Regions from separate parts of the Allobosea sp. GW821-FHT03A12 genome, predicted to be linked through region 2. Evidence: predicted binding sites of a transcription regulator. Region 2 holds the regulator's gene; each other region holds the start of a gene.
What was found. The regulator LexA, encoded in region 2, represses DNA repair genes until DNA is damaged. The targets are predictions, from matches to a motif close to TGTTCNNNNTGTGTTCNG.
Positions count from the first base shown of each region.

Region 1: the regulator LexA is predicted to act here: its motif matches at 2,224-2,241, upstream of AC3WLC_RS10495 (DNA recombination protein RmuC).
Region 3: the regulator LexA is predicted to act here: its motif matches at 2,804-2,821, upstream of AC3WLC_RS19585 (ATP-dependent helicase).
Region 4: the regulator LexA is predicted to act here: its motif matches at 1,302-1,319, upstream of AC3WLC_RS12455 (PA0069 family radical SAM protein).

Region 1 covers NZ_JBYSVZ010000003.1:612,779-616,524, reverse strand. Annotated here, with positions in the region: gene truA (tRNA pseudouridine(38-40) synthase TruA) at 1-674, opposite strand, end outside; gene fmt (methionyl-tRNA formyltransferase) at 677-1,606, opposite strand; gene def (peptide deformylase) at 1,626-2,159, opposite strand; gene AC3WLC_RS10495 (DNA recombination protein RmuC) at 2,274-3,458, shown strand; gene AC3WLC_RS10490 (MFS transporter) at 3,554-3,746, shown strand, end outside.
Region 2 covers NZ_JBYSVZ010000004.1:592,614-596,359, reverse strand. Annotated here, with positions in the region: gene AC3WLC_RS17115 (ComEC/Rec2 family competence protein) at 1-891, shown strand, start outside; gene lexA (transcriptional repressor LexA) at 885-1,622, opposite strand; gene AC3WLC_RS17105 (molybdopterin molybdotransferase MoeA) at 1,726-2,937, opposite strand; gene moaC (cyclic pyranopterin monophosphate synthase MoaC) at 2,934-3,422, opposite strand; gene trpC (indole-3-glycerol phosphate synthase TrpC) at 3,419-3,746, opposite strand, start outside.
Region 3 covers NZ_JBYSVZ010000005.1:214,047-217,792, reverse strand. Annotated here, with positions in the region: gene AC3WLC_RS19615 (tripartite tricarboxylate transporter permease) at 1-64, opposite strand, end outside; gene AC3WLC_RS19610 (tripartite tricarboxylate transporter TctB family protein) at 61-558, opposite strand; gene AC3WLC_RS19605 (hypothetical protein) at 698-1,153, opposite strand; gene AC3WLC_RS19600 (MarR family winged helix-turn-helix transcriptional regulator) at 1,202-1,666, shown strand; gene AC3WLC_RS19595 (DoxX family protein) at 1,699-2,088, opposite strand; gene AC3WLC_RS19590 (iron chaperone) at 2,313-2,702, shown strand; gene AC3WLC_RS19585 (ATP-dependent helicase) at 2,848-3,746, shown strand, end outside.
Region 4 covers NZ_JBYSVZ010000003.1:1,043,869-1,047,614, forward strand. Annotated here, with positions in the region: gene AC3WLC_RS12450 (alpha/beta fold hydrolase) at 1-13, opposite strand, end outside; gene AC3WLC_RS12455 (PA0069 family radical SAM protein) at 85-1,257, opposite strand; gene AC3WLC_RS12460 (hypothetical protein) at 1,374-1,862, shown strand; gene ypfJ (KPN_02809 family neutral zinc metallopeptidase) at 1,866-2,756, opposite strand; gene AC3WLC_RS12470 (M20/M25/M40 family metallo-hydrolase) at 2,837-3,746, opposite strand, start outside.

The DNA of each region.
Region 1 (3,746 bases), on a different contig from region 2:
TCGCGCGCCGCCAGCACCTTGCCGACCTTGTTCTCCGGCCAGCGCCCCATGCCGACCATCTTCAGGCAGCCGACCATGGAGCGGACCTGATGATGCAGGAAGGAGCGGGCATGGACATAGGCGACGATCTCAGCCCCCTCGCGTCGGCAGTCGAAGCGGTCGAGCGTGCGCAGCGGGCTATTGGCCTGGCATTCGGCGGCGCGGAAGGTGGTGAAGTCGTGATGGCCGATCAGCGCCTTGGCGGCGCGATCCATCGCCTCGTGATCGAGCTTGACCGGAACATGCCAGACGCGGTTCGCATCGAGCGCCGGCTGCGCCCGCCGGTCGAGGATGCGGTAGATGTAGTAACGCCGCGTCGCCGAGATGCGGGCATCAAAGCTATCCGGCACCGCCTCGGCGCTCAGCACCGCCACCGGCAGGCGTTTCAGCCGGGCATTGCTGGCGTCGCGCACGACATCGGTGCGCCAGTCCTTATCGAGATCGACATGGGCGACCTGATGAGTGGCGTGGACGCCGGCATCGGTGCGCCCGGCGCAATGCAGGCGCACGGCATGGCCGCAGAAGGCCTCGACCGCCTCCTCGACGCTCTGCTGCACCGACGGCCCGTTGAGCTGGCGCTGCCAGCCTGAGAAGGGCGTGCCGTCATATTCGATGACGAGCTTGTAACGCGGCATCGCTACAGTTTCGCGCCCGCCGAGAGCCTCGCTCCGCGCAGGAACTCCTGGGCGCTCATCGGGCCCTTGCCGGCGCGCTGGACCTGGAGCAGCTTCACCGCCCCGACCGCGCAGGCGATGGTGCCCTCGTCGTCGAGCAGCGTGCCCGGCTCAGCCGCGCCACCGGCGCGAGCGGTGCGCAGCAGCTTCAAGCGCTCCGGCCCCTTGCCGAGGTCGACCTCGACGAAGGCACCCGGGAAGGGCGAGAGACCGCGCACGACGTCATGGACCTGCTGCGCCGGCCGGTTCCAGCTCAGCTTCGCCTCGTCATTGCCGATCTTGCTGGCATAGGTGACGCCCTCTTCCGCCTGCGGCGTGAAACGCAGGCCGCCACGGCTGAGGGCGGCAAGCGCCCGGACCATCAGGTCAGCGCCGAGGCCGGCGAGCCGGTCATGCATGTCGCCGGCCGTGGCGTTGCCGTCGATCGCAAGCGTCTCGACCATGGCGACGGGACCGGTATCGAGCCCCTCTTCCATCTTCATCACGCAGACGCCGGTCTCGGCATCCCCCGCCATGATGGCGCGCTGGATCGGCGCGGCGCCGCGCCAGCGCGGCAGGAGCGAAGCATGCAGGTTGAGGCAGCCGAGCTCCGGCACCTGCAGGATCGCCTTGGGCAGGATCAGGCCATAGGCGACGACGGCGGCGACATCGGCCTGGTGCGAGGCCATGATCTCGGCCGCCTCGGCGTTCTTCAGCGTCTTTGGCGAGAACACCGGGATGCCGAAGCGCTCGGCCGTGACCTGGACCGGCGAGGGCCGCAGCTCCATGCCGCGCCCGGCCGGCGCTGGCGCACGGGTATAGACGGAGACGACCTCGTGGCCCTGGCCGATGATCTCGGTCAGGGTCGGCACGGCGAAATCCGGCGTGCCCATGAAGATGACGCGCAAGCTCATGATCTGACGCTCCAGCCGCTCAGGCCGCGCTGTCCCGTTTCGCCGCCTTGGCGAAGCGCTTGTTGACCCGGTCGCGCTTCAGCCGCGACAGGTAATCGATGAAGAGCACGCCGTTGAGATGGTCGATCTCGTGCTGCAGGCAGGTGGCGAGCAGGCCGTCGGCCTCGACCTCCTGCGCCTTGCCGTCGAGATCGCGATAGCTGACCTTGACCCGCGCCGGGCGCTCGACCTCCTCGTAATATTCGGGGATCGAGAGGCAGCCCTCCTCATAGGAGCTCAGCTCCTCCGAGCGCCAGGTCACCTCGGGATTGATCAGGACCATCGGCTCGCGCTTCTGCTCCTCGCCCTCCTCCGCCTTCTTCGACACGTCGAGCGTGACGAGGCGGACCGGCTCGCCGATCTGGATCGCGGCAAGGCCGATTCCCGGCGCGTCGTACATGGTCTCCAGCATGTCGTCGGCGAGCTTGCGGATCTCCGGCGTGATGTCGCCGATCGGCGTGGAGACCTTGCGCAGCATCGAATCGGGCAGGATGACGAGAGGGCGGATGGCCATAGGGCGCTCTGAACGATTGTCGGAAGTTGCGGCGACATAAGCACTTGTGACGAAGCGGTCAAACTGTTCCGCTTATGTTCTGGATTTGCGGCGGAGATCGTGTAGGCTCGCGGCATGAACCAGATCGCCTTCGTCCTGCTGGAACGCCCCGTGAGCTGGGCCGAGGCCGCCTTCGGCTTCGCCGGGCTGACGCTTTTCCTGCTGGTGCTGGCGCTGCTCTCGTCCTGGCGCGCGGCGCGCCGGCGCGAGATCGAGGCGGCGATGGCGGCCGAGCGTGCCCGCGAGATGGACGACAAGGTCGCCGAGATGAACCGGCAGCAGGCCGAGCTCAGCGGCCGCCTGCAGACCATGGCCGAGATCCTCTCGACCCGGCAGGGCGACCTCGCCCGGATCATGGCCGAGCGGATGGAGGGTCTGCGCCAGCAGGTCGGCGCCGGGCTGGAGCAGAATGTCCGCCAGACCAATGAGAGCCTCGGCAAGCTTCAGGAACGGCTTGCCGTCATCGACAACGCCCAGAAGAACCTGACCGAGCTCACCGGCGAGGTGGTGACGCTGAAGGACGTACTCGCCAACAAGCAGGCCCGCGGCGCCTATGGCCAGGGCCGGATGGAGGCGATCATCCGCGACGGTCTGCCCGCCGCGTTCTTCTCCTTCCAGCCCACGCTCTCGACCGGCAAGCGGCCTGACTGCCTGGTCACCCTGCCGGGCGACGGACGCGGCCTCGTCATCGACGCGAAGTTCCCGCTGGAGAGCTTCACCATGCTGCGCGAGGCGCGCGGCGACGAGGCGAAAAAGCAGGCCTCGGCCCGGGTGCGCGCTGATGTCGGCCAGCACGTCAAGGACATTGCCGAGCGCTATTTCCTGCCGGGCGAGACGCAGGACATGGCGCTGCTCTTCGTACCGTCGGAGGCGATCTATGCCGATCTGCACGAGCATTTCGACGACGTGATCCAGAAGGCCCATCGGGCGCGCGTGATGATCGTCTCGCCCTCGCTGCTGGCGCTGGCGATCCAGCTGATGCAGTCGCTGGTGCGCGATGCCCGCATGCGCGAGGAGGCGCAGGTGATCCAGTCCGAGGTCGGCAAGCTGCTCGACGATGTCCGCCGCCTCGGTGACCGGGTCGACAAGCTCGACAGCCATTTCCGCCAGGCGCAGGACGACGTCGCCCAGATCAAGACCTCGGCCGGCAAGGTCTCCGGCCGGGCCGAGCGGATCGGCGCGCTGGAATTCGACGATGCCAGCCCGAACGAGCCGCAACTGCCCTTCGCTAAGGCGGTGAAGCTGAAGGCGGCGGAATGACGCGGTGCGGGTATTTTGCCCGCGCGCGCCATGCCGAGATCACATTCCGGCGTTGAGCTGCGGGCCTTCCCAGACTGCGCCGGAGGCCGTGACCCTTGCTCGTCCAGATCGGAACGCTCATCGCCGCGACGAGCCTCGTGCAGCTCGCCAACGGCTTCTTCAACACGTTCCTGTCGCTGCGGCTGACGAGCGCGGGCTTCGGACCGACGCTGACCGGACTGGTGCTCAGCGCCTATTTCATCGGCTTCACCATCGGCGCGGTCGGCTGCGGACGCGTCATCCAGCGCG
Region 2 (3,746 bases):
ACGGCGCCCTATGGCGTCTATCATTTCCAGACCTTCAATCCGTTCGGCTTGCTCGGCAATGCGCTGGCGCTGCCCTTCGTCTCGCTGATCGTGATGCCGGCGGCGGTCTTCGGCGTGCTCGCCTATCCGTTCGGGCTTGACTGGCCGGCCTGGGCGCTGATGGGCTGGGCCTCGAGCTATGTGCTCCAGCTCGCCCATTGGGTCGCCGGCATCGACCGTTCGACCTTGGTGCTGCCGGCCTTCGGCCCGACCGCGCTGATCCTGTTCTCGCTGTCGCTGCTCTGGCTGACCCTGTGGACGACGGCGCTGCGTTTCCTCGCGGCGCTGCCACTGGTCGGTGGGCTGGCGCTGGCCTCGGCGCCGTCGCGGCCCGACATCCTGATCGAGCGCGACGGCTCGGGTGTGCTGGTGCGCGGGCCGGAGGGGAAGATGGTGCTGGCCGGCAAGCCGAGCCGCTTCGTGCTGATGCAATGGCTGCATGCCGACGGCGATTCACGCTCGCCTGATGATGTGGTGCTCCGCAATGGCGCCGCCTGCGATGCGCGCGGCTGCGTCATTCGCCTGCCGGATGGTCGCAGCGTCGCCTATACGCGCGATCGTATTGCCCTGGTCGAGGACTGCCAGCGCGCCGATCTCGTGGTGACCTCGCTCTATTGGACGGCACCTTGCGCCGCCCGCCTGATCGATCGCAGCGCGCTCGTCCGTGACGGCGCGACCGCCTACCACGCAGCCCGCGGCGGCTGGCGCGCGTTTACGGCCGACGAGGTCACGCGTCTTCGTCCCTGGACCAGGGTGCGGCCGGAACCGAGGCCGGCGCCGGAGCCCGCAGTTGCTCCCGCGCCGAGCCCCACAGCTGCAGAGCCGGCACAGGATCTGGAGGCGCTTCAGTAGCGCCGCATCAGGTTGACGAGCCGGCCCTGGATCTTGACCCGGTCGGGACCGAGCACGCGTGTCTCATAAGCCGGGTTGGCAGCTTCGAGCGCGATCGAGGAGCCGCGCTTGCGCAGCCGCTTCAGCGTCGCTTCCTCGTCGTCGATCAGGGCGACGATGATGTCGCCGGTATTGGCGGTGTCCTGCTTGCGGATCACGACGGTGTCGCCGTCGAGGATGCCGGCCTCGATCATCGAATCGCCGCGGACCTCAAGCGCGTAATGCTCGCCGCCGCCAAGCATGTCGGCCGGCATCGAGACGCTGTGGCTGCGTTCCTGGATCGCCGAGATCGGGGTGCCGGCTGCGATGCGGCCCATGACCGGGATCGAGACGGTCGAGCGCCCGCTCTCCTCGGCAGCCGGCGGGCGCGGCTTCGTCAGATTGACAGTCGGTGCTGGGGGCGGCGGAGTCTGGCCAAGGCCGCCCTGGACGATGGAGGGGCTGAAGCGGCCGCGCTGTGCCTGCGGCCCGCCGATGCCGTCCGGCATCTTGATGACTTCGAGGGCACGGGCCCGGTTCGGGAGCCGGCGAATGAAGCCGCGCTCTTCGAGCGCCATGATCAGCCGGTGGATGCCGGATTTGGAGCGCAGGTCGAGCGCATCCTTCATCTCGTCGAAGGAGGGCGGCACGCCGGATTCGCGCAGGCGCTCATGGATGAAGCGAAGCAGTTCGAACTGTTTGCGTGTCAGCATGGTCGCGCCGCTCGCCTCTCGGGCTGGAATCGAAACAAAGCACGAACACCATAGCTGTTCGCCTTGTGTTCCGCAAGGCGCTTCCTCCCGCAAGGTGAATGGATCAGCGCAGCCGGATGACGCGGCAGGGATCGCCTGACTTGGCCGGCTTGGCGAAAGCCGGGCGGATCACCAGCGCTTCGGCCCGCGACAGGTTCGCCAGCATCGAGGAATCCTGCTTGGCGAAGGGCCTGACGCGACGCTCGCCGCCTGCCGTCTCGATCGTGGCGCGCAGATAGTCCTGGCGCTCGTCATTGGCCGGCAGGTCGGTGGCGAGGATGGCGGGCTCGCTGCGATCGCGCTCGGGGTCGGCGATGCCGAGCAGAGCCTCGACCAGTGGCATTGCGAAGAGATGGCCGCAGACGATCGAGGAGACCGGGTTGCCGGGCAGGCCGAGCGCGACCATCGCGCCGAGCCGGCCCATCATCATCGGCTTTCCCGGGCGCATCGCGATCTTCCAGAAGCCGAGCGCCATGCCTTGCGCCTTCAGCGCCGCCTGGACGAGATCGTGCTCTCCGACCGAGGCGCCGCCCAGCGTGACCAGGACATCGGCTCCAGCCTCGCGCGCCGCCTCGATCTTGGCGGCGAGATCGGGGTGGTTGTCGCGGGCGATGCCGAGGTCGAGCGCCGTGCCGCCGGCCTGCTCGATCATTGCGGCGAGGGCGAAGCTGTTGGAAGCGACGATCTGGTCGGGACCGACCGGCTCGCCGGGCAGGACGAGTTCGTCGCCGGTGGCGAGGATCGCGACCAGCGGCTTGCGGCGGACGGACAGGGTTGGATGCCCCGCAGCGGCGGCGAGGCCGAGCGCAGCGCTGTCGAGCCGGCGGCCGGCCTTCAGCAGGATCTCGCCGGTCTCGAAATCGAGCCCGGCCGGGCGGATAAACTGGCCTTTGTTCGCCGGCTTGGTGACGCGGATGACCGGGCCGCCGACGCCCTCGGCGTGTTCCTGAATCAGGATCGCGTCGGCGCCGTCGGGGATGGGCGCGCCGGTGAAGATGCGCACCGTCTCGCCGGGGCCGATCGGGCCGGGAAAGCCGCGGCCGGCGGCGGATTCACCGATGACCTTGAGCTCCTTGCCCGGCTCGAGATCGGCGGCTCGGGTGGCATAGCCGTCCATGGCCGAATTGGCGAAGGGCGGTTGGGTCCTGAGGGCAATGACCTCTTCAGCCAGCACCCGGCCGGCGCAGTGCGCCAGCGGCAGCGTCTCGGACGGCGTCGGGCCGGGTATGCTGTCGAGCAGCGCCTTGAGCGCGACCGGGACAGGGGTGAGGCTCATGCCAGTTGTCCTGCGATCTCGTAGGTTCCGGACTTGCCGCCGGATTTATGCACGAGCCGGATGCCTTCGATATGCATGGCGCGATCGACCGCCTTCACCATGTCGTAGACGGTGAGACAGGCGACGCTGACGGCGGTCAGCGCCTCCATCTCGACGCCGGTCTTGCCGGTCAGCTTGACCTCGGCGCGGACGCGCACGCCCGGGAGCGTCTCGTCGATCGTGAGGTCGACTGCGATCTTCGAGAGCAGGAGAGGGTGGCAGAGCGGGATCAGTTCATGGGCGCGCTTGGCCGCCATGATGCCGGCGAGGCGGGCGGTACCGAGCACGTCGCCCTTCTTGGCCTCGCCGTCGCGGACGATGGCCAGCGTTTCGGCTTGCATCACGACATGGCCTTCGGCGACGGCGATCCGGACGGTCTCGGCCTTGTCGCCGACATCGACCATATGGGCTTCGCCCTTCTGGTCGAGATGGGTGAGGCGGCTCACGCCGCCGCCTCGGCGGCGTTTCCAGTCAGGAGCTGGCGGGTCGCGGCAGTAACGTCAGCCTGGCGCATCAGGCTCTCGCCGACCAGGAAGGTGTTGACGCCGCAGGCCTGCAGCCGGGCGATGTCGGCATGGCTGAAGATGCCGCTCTCGCCGACCAGCAGGCGGTCCTTCGGCACGCGCGGCGCCAGGCGCTCGGTGACGGCGAGGTTGAGCTCGAAGCTGCGCAGGTCGCGGTTGTTGATGCCGACCAGCCTGGTGTCGAGCTTGAGCGCGCGCTCAAGTTCGGCTTCGTCATGGACCTCGGCGAGCGCGGCCATGCCGAGC
Region 3 (3,746 bases), on a different contig from region 2:
AGAGATTGCTCAGCGAAGCTGCGACGCCGAAGCCGAGCGCCAGCGATTGGACGATCTCGCTCATTGCGGCCAGACCGGCATCGAGATCTTCAGGAGATAGCCGAACAGGATGGTGCAGAAGGCCGCGAGCCCGAGCGCGACGAAGGGCAATTCCTTCCAGCGGATCTCCTGCGCCGCGCAGGTGCCGATCGCCACGCTGAGAAGGCTCGCGACGAAGAGGCCGAGCCGGTCGATCGTCGCGGCGAAGACGATCACGGCGAGCGAGATCAGGAGGATCGGCCGCCAGCCGATGACGGGAAGCGCCCAGCCGCCGGCGAGGATGCCGCGGAGGACGAGTACGAGCCCGAGCAGGACGAGGCCGCCGGCGACGATGCGCGGCAGGAAGCCAGGCCCCATGCGCAGGCTGGTGCCGAAGACATAGTCGCGGCCGATAAAGAGCGCGGCCGCCCCGATCGCGGCGAAGAGCAGGCCGAGGAGCACATCGTTCGCGCCCGATGCCGGCGCTGGCTCGGGCGGCGCCACGGCGGCTCGCGCGTCGCTGTCGTTCAGCGGGCTCATCGCTTCTCCCCGGCGCGACGGGCGCCTTCGGATCGGAGCCGGGCGCCGCGTTTTTAATTTGTATATGAATTTCTGTCTTATATGCAAAACATTGTCAATCTGCAGCACCTGCGCGCCGACGTTTGGGAGCTTGGTGGACTCAGCCCAGATTCAGGCTGCAAGCGGCGCCGAAAGCCGCCAGCGTGGCCAGGCTGGTGAGCAGCGCCAGCGGCAATCGCATCAGGCTGCGTTTCGTCCAATCGCGGGCCGCGGCTTCATCGACCGTTTCCGCCTTCTCGAAGGCAATCGCTTTCGGGATCATGTCGAAGGCCGACCAGAGCCGCAGCGCCGCATGCGCGGCAAGTGCCATGAGCAGGGCTTGGCGGACCCCTGCATTGCTCCAACCCAGGTAGAGCGTGACGAGCAGGGCGAGTTCGAAGGCGGTGTGAGCCGGGATCCAGAACCAGGCGCGGCTGATCCCTCCCTTCCTTGGCTGGATGATCTCGGGCTTGCGCGGCCAGGCCCGGTCGACAACGCTATGCTCGAAGATTCCACCACCCAGCCCGATATTGGCCAGGAGAGCCGTCAACGCCGTAGACAGGACGATCGCATCCATGATTTTACCTCACTTACTAATTATCTTAGTAACTAAGATATGAGACAGATGGCACCTTCAAGTCAAGACGAGGCGATCGCGCGCCTGACGACGGTCCTGCGCCGCATGGGCGCGGCAAGCGCCCTGCACAGCCAGGCAGTCGCCAAACGAGCCGGGCTCGCCTCGGTCGATCTCGAATGTCTCGACATGATCCTGCTCGCCGGTCCCGTGACGGCCGGGCAGATTATGGAGCACACGAAGCTGACCAGCGGCGCCGTGACCGGCCTGATCGATCGCCTCGCCAGGAAGGGTTATGTCGAACGGGCAGCGGACCCGCAGGATCGTCGCAAGGTCATCGTCCGGATCGTGCCGGAGGCAATCAGGCCACTTCAGGAGCTTTTCGCGCCAATGGGCGAGCGTTCGGCTGCGCTGATGCGGCAATACAGCGCCGAGGAGCTCGAGCTGATCGCAGGCTTCGTCGAGAAAGGCACCGCGCTCGCGCTGGAGCGCGCCAGCGAGTTGGAAGGCGGCTAGCCGGGCGTTTCCGAGCCGCCCCGCTATGCGCGCTACATCCGGACAACCGGGAACAGGGCCCGCAACCGCCCGTCGCGGAGCCACAGTCCGCCCCACATGAACAGGCCGAGATAGAGGCTGAAGAGCACATGGCTGAAGAGCGGGCTTCCGACCCGGATCTGCGTCGCCATCGCGCCACCCAGCAGCCCCATCATCAGGATCGCCCCCAGCAGCGCCGTGCGCGGGACGAGATAGAGCACAAGGCAGGCCAGCTCGATCAGGCCGATCATGAAGGCATAGCCGGCCGGCCAGCCGAGCTGCGCCATCGTTTCTTCGGCGACCGGCAGGCGCAGCAGCTTGGGCGAGATCGACGCGCCCAGCATGAAGAGGGCGAAAAGCCCGGTCAGGACGCGGCCCGTCCAAAGCATGGCAGTCGTGTTCATCAAACGCTCCCTCGATATCAGGGCCAGCAAAGCTCACCGGGCGCCATTGCATGACAGGAATGATCCTGCGGCCCGCCCCTCTCCGAGCGCGAGACTCTTACTGACGCGTGATGGAAGCGGTCGTGCGAGGCTCGATCGCGTCGCCACCCCGCCGTGGCTGCTGGCCGAACCGAACGGCCCGCCAAGAACCGCGACGCGAGCGCATCTGAACCGAGGAGAACCCGATGGCTCTGACCGACTTCAAGACGATCGACGACTACCTGGCCAGCCTCAGCGACGAGAACAAGGCCGGCGTGCGAGCCATATGCGACGCGATCAAACGAGCTGTTCCAGAGGTGGAAGGCGTGATCAGCTACCAGATCCCGGCCTTTCGCCATAATGGCGGCTGGATCTTCTATGTCTCGGCCCACAAGGACCACTACTCGCTCTCCTGCCCGCCGCCGATCCCGTCCTTCGAGACGTTCAAGGACGAGCTCGCGCGCTACGCCAAGACGAAATCGGCCCTGAAGCTGCCGAAGAAGGAGGAGCTGCCGCTCGCGCTCATCGAGAAAATGGCGACGCTCCACGCGCGCTATAACCTCGAACAGGCCGGGAAGAAGCGCGGGAAGGCGTGACGGCTCGTTGATCGCCAACCGCGCTGCAATGCGCGAGGGACCTCGGCGACGACAGTCTCCTTGCCTCTTGCTCTGCCGGAGTCATTCGACGTTGCCTCGAACGTGCATGTTATGTTCCCGTTCGTGAGCACAGGTCGAATCACGCATGAACGCGCACGTTTATCTCGACAGTCTCAACCCGGCGCAGCGGCGGGCGGTATCGCATGGCGGCGATGCGGCCCCCGCCCCGCCGGTGCTGATCATCGCCGGCGCCGGCTCGGGCAAGACCAACACGCTGGCGCATCGCGTCGCCCACCTCCTCGTCTGCGGCGCCGATCCGCGGCGCATCCTGCTGATGACCTTCTCGCGCCGGGCCGCCTCCGAGATGATCCGCCGCGTCGAGCGCATCGCCCGCAAGGTGATGGGCGATGGCGCCGGGGTCGTCGTCGATGCGCTGAAATGGGCCGGCACTTTCCACGGCGTCGGCGCCCGGCTGCTACGCGACCTCGCCGAGCAGATCGGGCTCGATCCCGCCTTCACCATCCATGATCGCGAGGATGCCGCCGACCTGATGAATCTGGTCCGGCACGAGCTCGGCTTCTCGAAGACCGAGGCGCGCTTTCCGACCAAGGGCACCTGCCTCTCGATCTATTCGCGTTGCGTCAACGCCGAGCAGCCGATCGAGGATGTCCTGCGCCTATCCTATCCCTGGTGCATCGCCTGGGCCGAGGAGCTGAAGCAGCTCTTTGCGGCCTACGTCGAAGCCAAGCAGCAGCAGAACGTCCTCGATTACGACGATCTGCTGCTCTACTGGGCGCAGGCAATGACCGATGCCGATCTCGCCGCCGATGTCGGGGCGCGCTTCGACCATGTCATGGTCGACGAATACCAGGACACCAACCGGCTGCAATCGTCGATCCTGCTGGCGCTGAAGCCCGATGGCCGTGGGCTGACCGTGGTCGGCGACGATGCGCAGTCGATCTATTCCTTCCGTGCCGCGACCGTCCGCAACATCCTCGACTTCCCGCTCGCCTTCTCTCCGCCGGCCGAAGTGATCACGCTCGA
Region 4 (3,746 bases), on a different contig from region 2:
TGAAATCGTCCATGACGGCCTCCGCCTCATGAAGCAAAACGCATGGCGGTGCGATCGGTGCCATCAGATGCTGGGCTGGGGCGCTCAGAACAGACTGAGCTGCGCCTTCTCCTTCTCCGGCTTGACGAAGAGATCGGTGCGCAAGCGTAGCCGCGTGCTGTTGAAGCCGAGCCGCTCGGCCGCCATTTCGAAGCGCCGGCCGATCATCCAGGCATAGGGGCCGGAGCCGACCTGGCGCTGGCCCCAGGCGGCGTCATAGTCCTTGCCGCCGCGGGTCGAGCGGATCAGCGAGACGACATGGCGCATCTTGTCGGGATGATGCGTCACCAGCCAGTCCTGTACGATGTCCTTCACCTCGAGCGGCAGGCGCAGCAGCACATAGCCGGCCTCACGAGCTCCCGCCGCCTTGGCGGCGTCGAGGATGCGCTCGATCTCGTGCTCATTGATCGCCGGCACGATCGGCGCCACCAGCACCGTCACCGGGATGCCGGCCTCCGAGAGCTTGCGGATCGTCTCGATGCGCTTGGCGGGAGCGGCGGCGCGCGGCTCCATGTTGCGGGCGAGCTTGGGATCGAGCGTCGTCACCGAGAGCGCGACCTTGACCAGCCCCTTCGCCGCCATCGGCGCGAGGATGTCGAGGTCGCGCTGCACCAGCGCGGATTTAGTGACGATGCCGACCGGATGGTTGAACTTCGCCAGCACCTCCAGGATCCCGCGCATGATCCGGAGCTTCTTCTCGATCGGCTGGTAGGCGTCGGTATTGGTGCCGATCGCGATGGTGCGTGGCTGGTAGCTCGGCGAGGACAGCTCCTTTTCCAAGAGCAGCGCCGCGTCGGGCTTAGCGGTCAGCTTGCTCTCGAAATCGAGGCCAGGCGAGAGGCCGAGATAGGCATGGCTCGGCCGCGCGAAGCAGTAGACGCAGCCATGCTCGCAGCCGCGATAGGGGTTGATCGAGCGGTCGAACGAAATATCGGGCGAGTCATTGCGTGTAATGATCGTGCGCGGCTTCTCGACCGAGACCTCGGTCTTGAACGGCGGCAGCTCGCCGAGCGAGCCCCAGCCGTCATCTTCGCTGATGCGCTGTTCGGCTTCGTAGCGGCCGCCGGGGTTGATCGTCGCGCCGCGCCCGCGCCGCCGCTCCGGGTCGATCTGGCTGCCGACATAGGCGAGCGGGTCGACCGGCGCCGAGACCGTGCCCGACTCGGCGTCGCGGCGCTTGAGCGGTTGCGTCCTGGCTGAGGGCCTGGCCTGCAGCATGGTTTCGTCTCCCGGCGGAATCGGTGGCTCCGAGACCAAGGAATGTGAACATAAAGGGAACAAAAGGCAAGTGACAGGATTGCGACATGTTGCAGTGCGTCATAAGCTGTCAGTCCATGATCACCGCCGTCATCCGGGCCAATCGTGACGCCGAGGCGCTCGCCGCGACCTTGTCCGTACTGATTCCGGCGGTCGCCAAGGGCGTGATCGGCCATGCCGTGGTGATCGACGAAGCTGACGATGCCGCGATCGCGCGCCTCGCCGACGAGACTGGCGCCAGCTATGTCAGGGCGAAGAACGGCGAGGCCTGGTCGTCCGGCGCTGCGCAGGCGCGCGGCGATTGGGTGATCCTGCTCGAAGCCGGTGACCTGCCCGAGCCAGCCTGGACGCCCAGCATCGAGCGGCATTTGCTGACCTCGGCGGCGCTGCCGGCTTTGATGCCGCTGCGCGGCATGGCGGCGGCCTTGCGCGAATGGGGTGCGGTCTCGCTGCGTTCGCGCGGTGTCAGGGCAGGGTTGCTCGCGCCGAAGAAGCAGATCCTCTCCGGCCGGCTGGCCCGCGCGCCGCGCCGGCTCACCGTCCGCCGCGAGCGCGCTGCGCGCTGACGCTCAGAGCTGGTTGGTGCGGAAGGTGTCGCAGCTCTGCAGCGAGCCGGACTTGAAGCCCGTGTTGAACCAGCGGGTGCGCTGGGCCGACGAGCCGTGCGTGAAGGAATCCGGCACGACCACGCCACGACCCTGCTGCTGCAGCTTGTCGTCACCGATCGCGGAAGCCGTCCGCATCGCCTCGTCGATGTCACCGGGCTCGACCCGGTCCATCGCCTGGAGATTGTAGGCCCAGACGCCGGCGAAGCAGTCGGCCTGCAATTCGACGCGCACCGAAAGCGCGTTCGATTCGCGCTCGGAGAGTCGCTGGCGCAGCTCGTTCACCTTGGGCAGGATGCCGAGCAGGTTCTGGATGTGATGGCCGACCTCGTGGCCGACGACATAGGCATAGGCGAAGTCGCCGCCGCCGCCGAGCTTGCGCTGCATCTCCTGGAAGAAGGAGAGGTCGAGATAGACCCGCTGGTCGTTGGGGCAATAGAATGGGCCCATCGCCGACTGGGCAGTGCCGCAACCCGAGCGATCGACGCCGCTGAACAGCACCAGCTTGGGCGGTACGTATTTCCGGTTGGCCTGCTGCGGCAGCACCTTCGTCCAGATGTCCTCGTTCTGCGCCAGCACGGCCGAGATGAATTTGCCCATCTCGTCCTGCGGCGGCCCGGCCGATTTGCGCTGCTCCTGCGTCGGCGCGCTGCGCCCGCCGATGCCGCCGATCATCTCGGCGCCGCCGATCAAAATGCGCGGATCGATGCCGAGCGCCCAGCCGAGCAGGCCGAGCACGACCATGGTGCCGATGCCGATGCCGCCGCGCCCGCCGGGAAGGCCGGCATATTCGCCACCACCCCCGCCGCGCCGGTCCTCGACGTTCTCGGACTGGCGGTAATCTTCCCAACGCATGCACGAACCCTTTTTGTAGCGCCGCCAATGTCGGCGAGGACGCGGCGGAACTCAAGCGTTGCCGTCAGCGCGGCTGCCCGCTATTTGGCCTCGCCGCGCGAGACGTCGGTGATCATCCGCGCGAGCAGGTAAAGCCGCGGCACGATCGAATCCAACGCGACATATTCATTCTGGTTCGAATGCGAGCCGAAACCCCTGAGGCCGAAGCCTTCGATCACCGGCCCCTTGGCCTGGAGCGCGGCATAGGCAGCGTCGGTTCCGCCGCCGGTCGCTCTTTCCGCGATGGTCAGCGGCCGGCCGATCTCGTCGAAGATGCGCTTGGCATGCGCACCGAGCGCCTTGCTGGCCTCGGTCGGCGCCAGAGGCGGGCGCCCGCGCGTGAAGGTCGCCTCCACCACCGTATCGGGGATGAGCTTGTTCTGGATGCGCTCCTTCACCGCCGCCTCGATCAAGTCGAAATCGGCCATGCGCAGCGCCCGCATGTCGCCTTGCGCCTTCGCCTCTGCCGGAATCGCGTTGCTGACCAAGCCGGCCGAGGCGAGCGTCCAGTTCAGCTTGAGGCCCATCTCCGGCTTGGAGAGATCGCGCATCTGCAGGATCTGGTGGGAGAGTTCGTAGAGCGCGTTGCGGCCCATTTCCGGCGAGCTGCCGGCATGCGAGGCCCGCCCGGTGACCTTGAGCTGCACCGAGCCGATGCCACTGGTGGCGAGGCGGAGCGTGTCCTGGGCGATATTCGAGCCCTCGCAGGAAAACACCGCATCCTGTTCGGCCGCGATCTTCGTGATCAGCGCCCTGGAGCCCGCCGAGCCGATCTCCTCGTCGCCATTGATCAGGACGGTGAGCGTGCCGTAGTCCCTGGCCGCGATCTTGTTGAGCAGCGCGACGGTGTGGAGGATCAGGGCGATGCCGTGCTTGTCGTCGGCGATGCCGAGGCCATAGGCCTTGTCGCCCTCGATCCGGAAAGGCTGCTGGGCCAGCATGCCCTTGGCG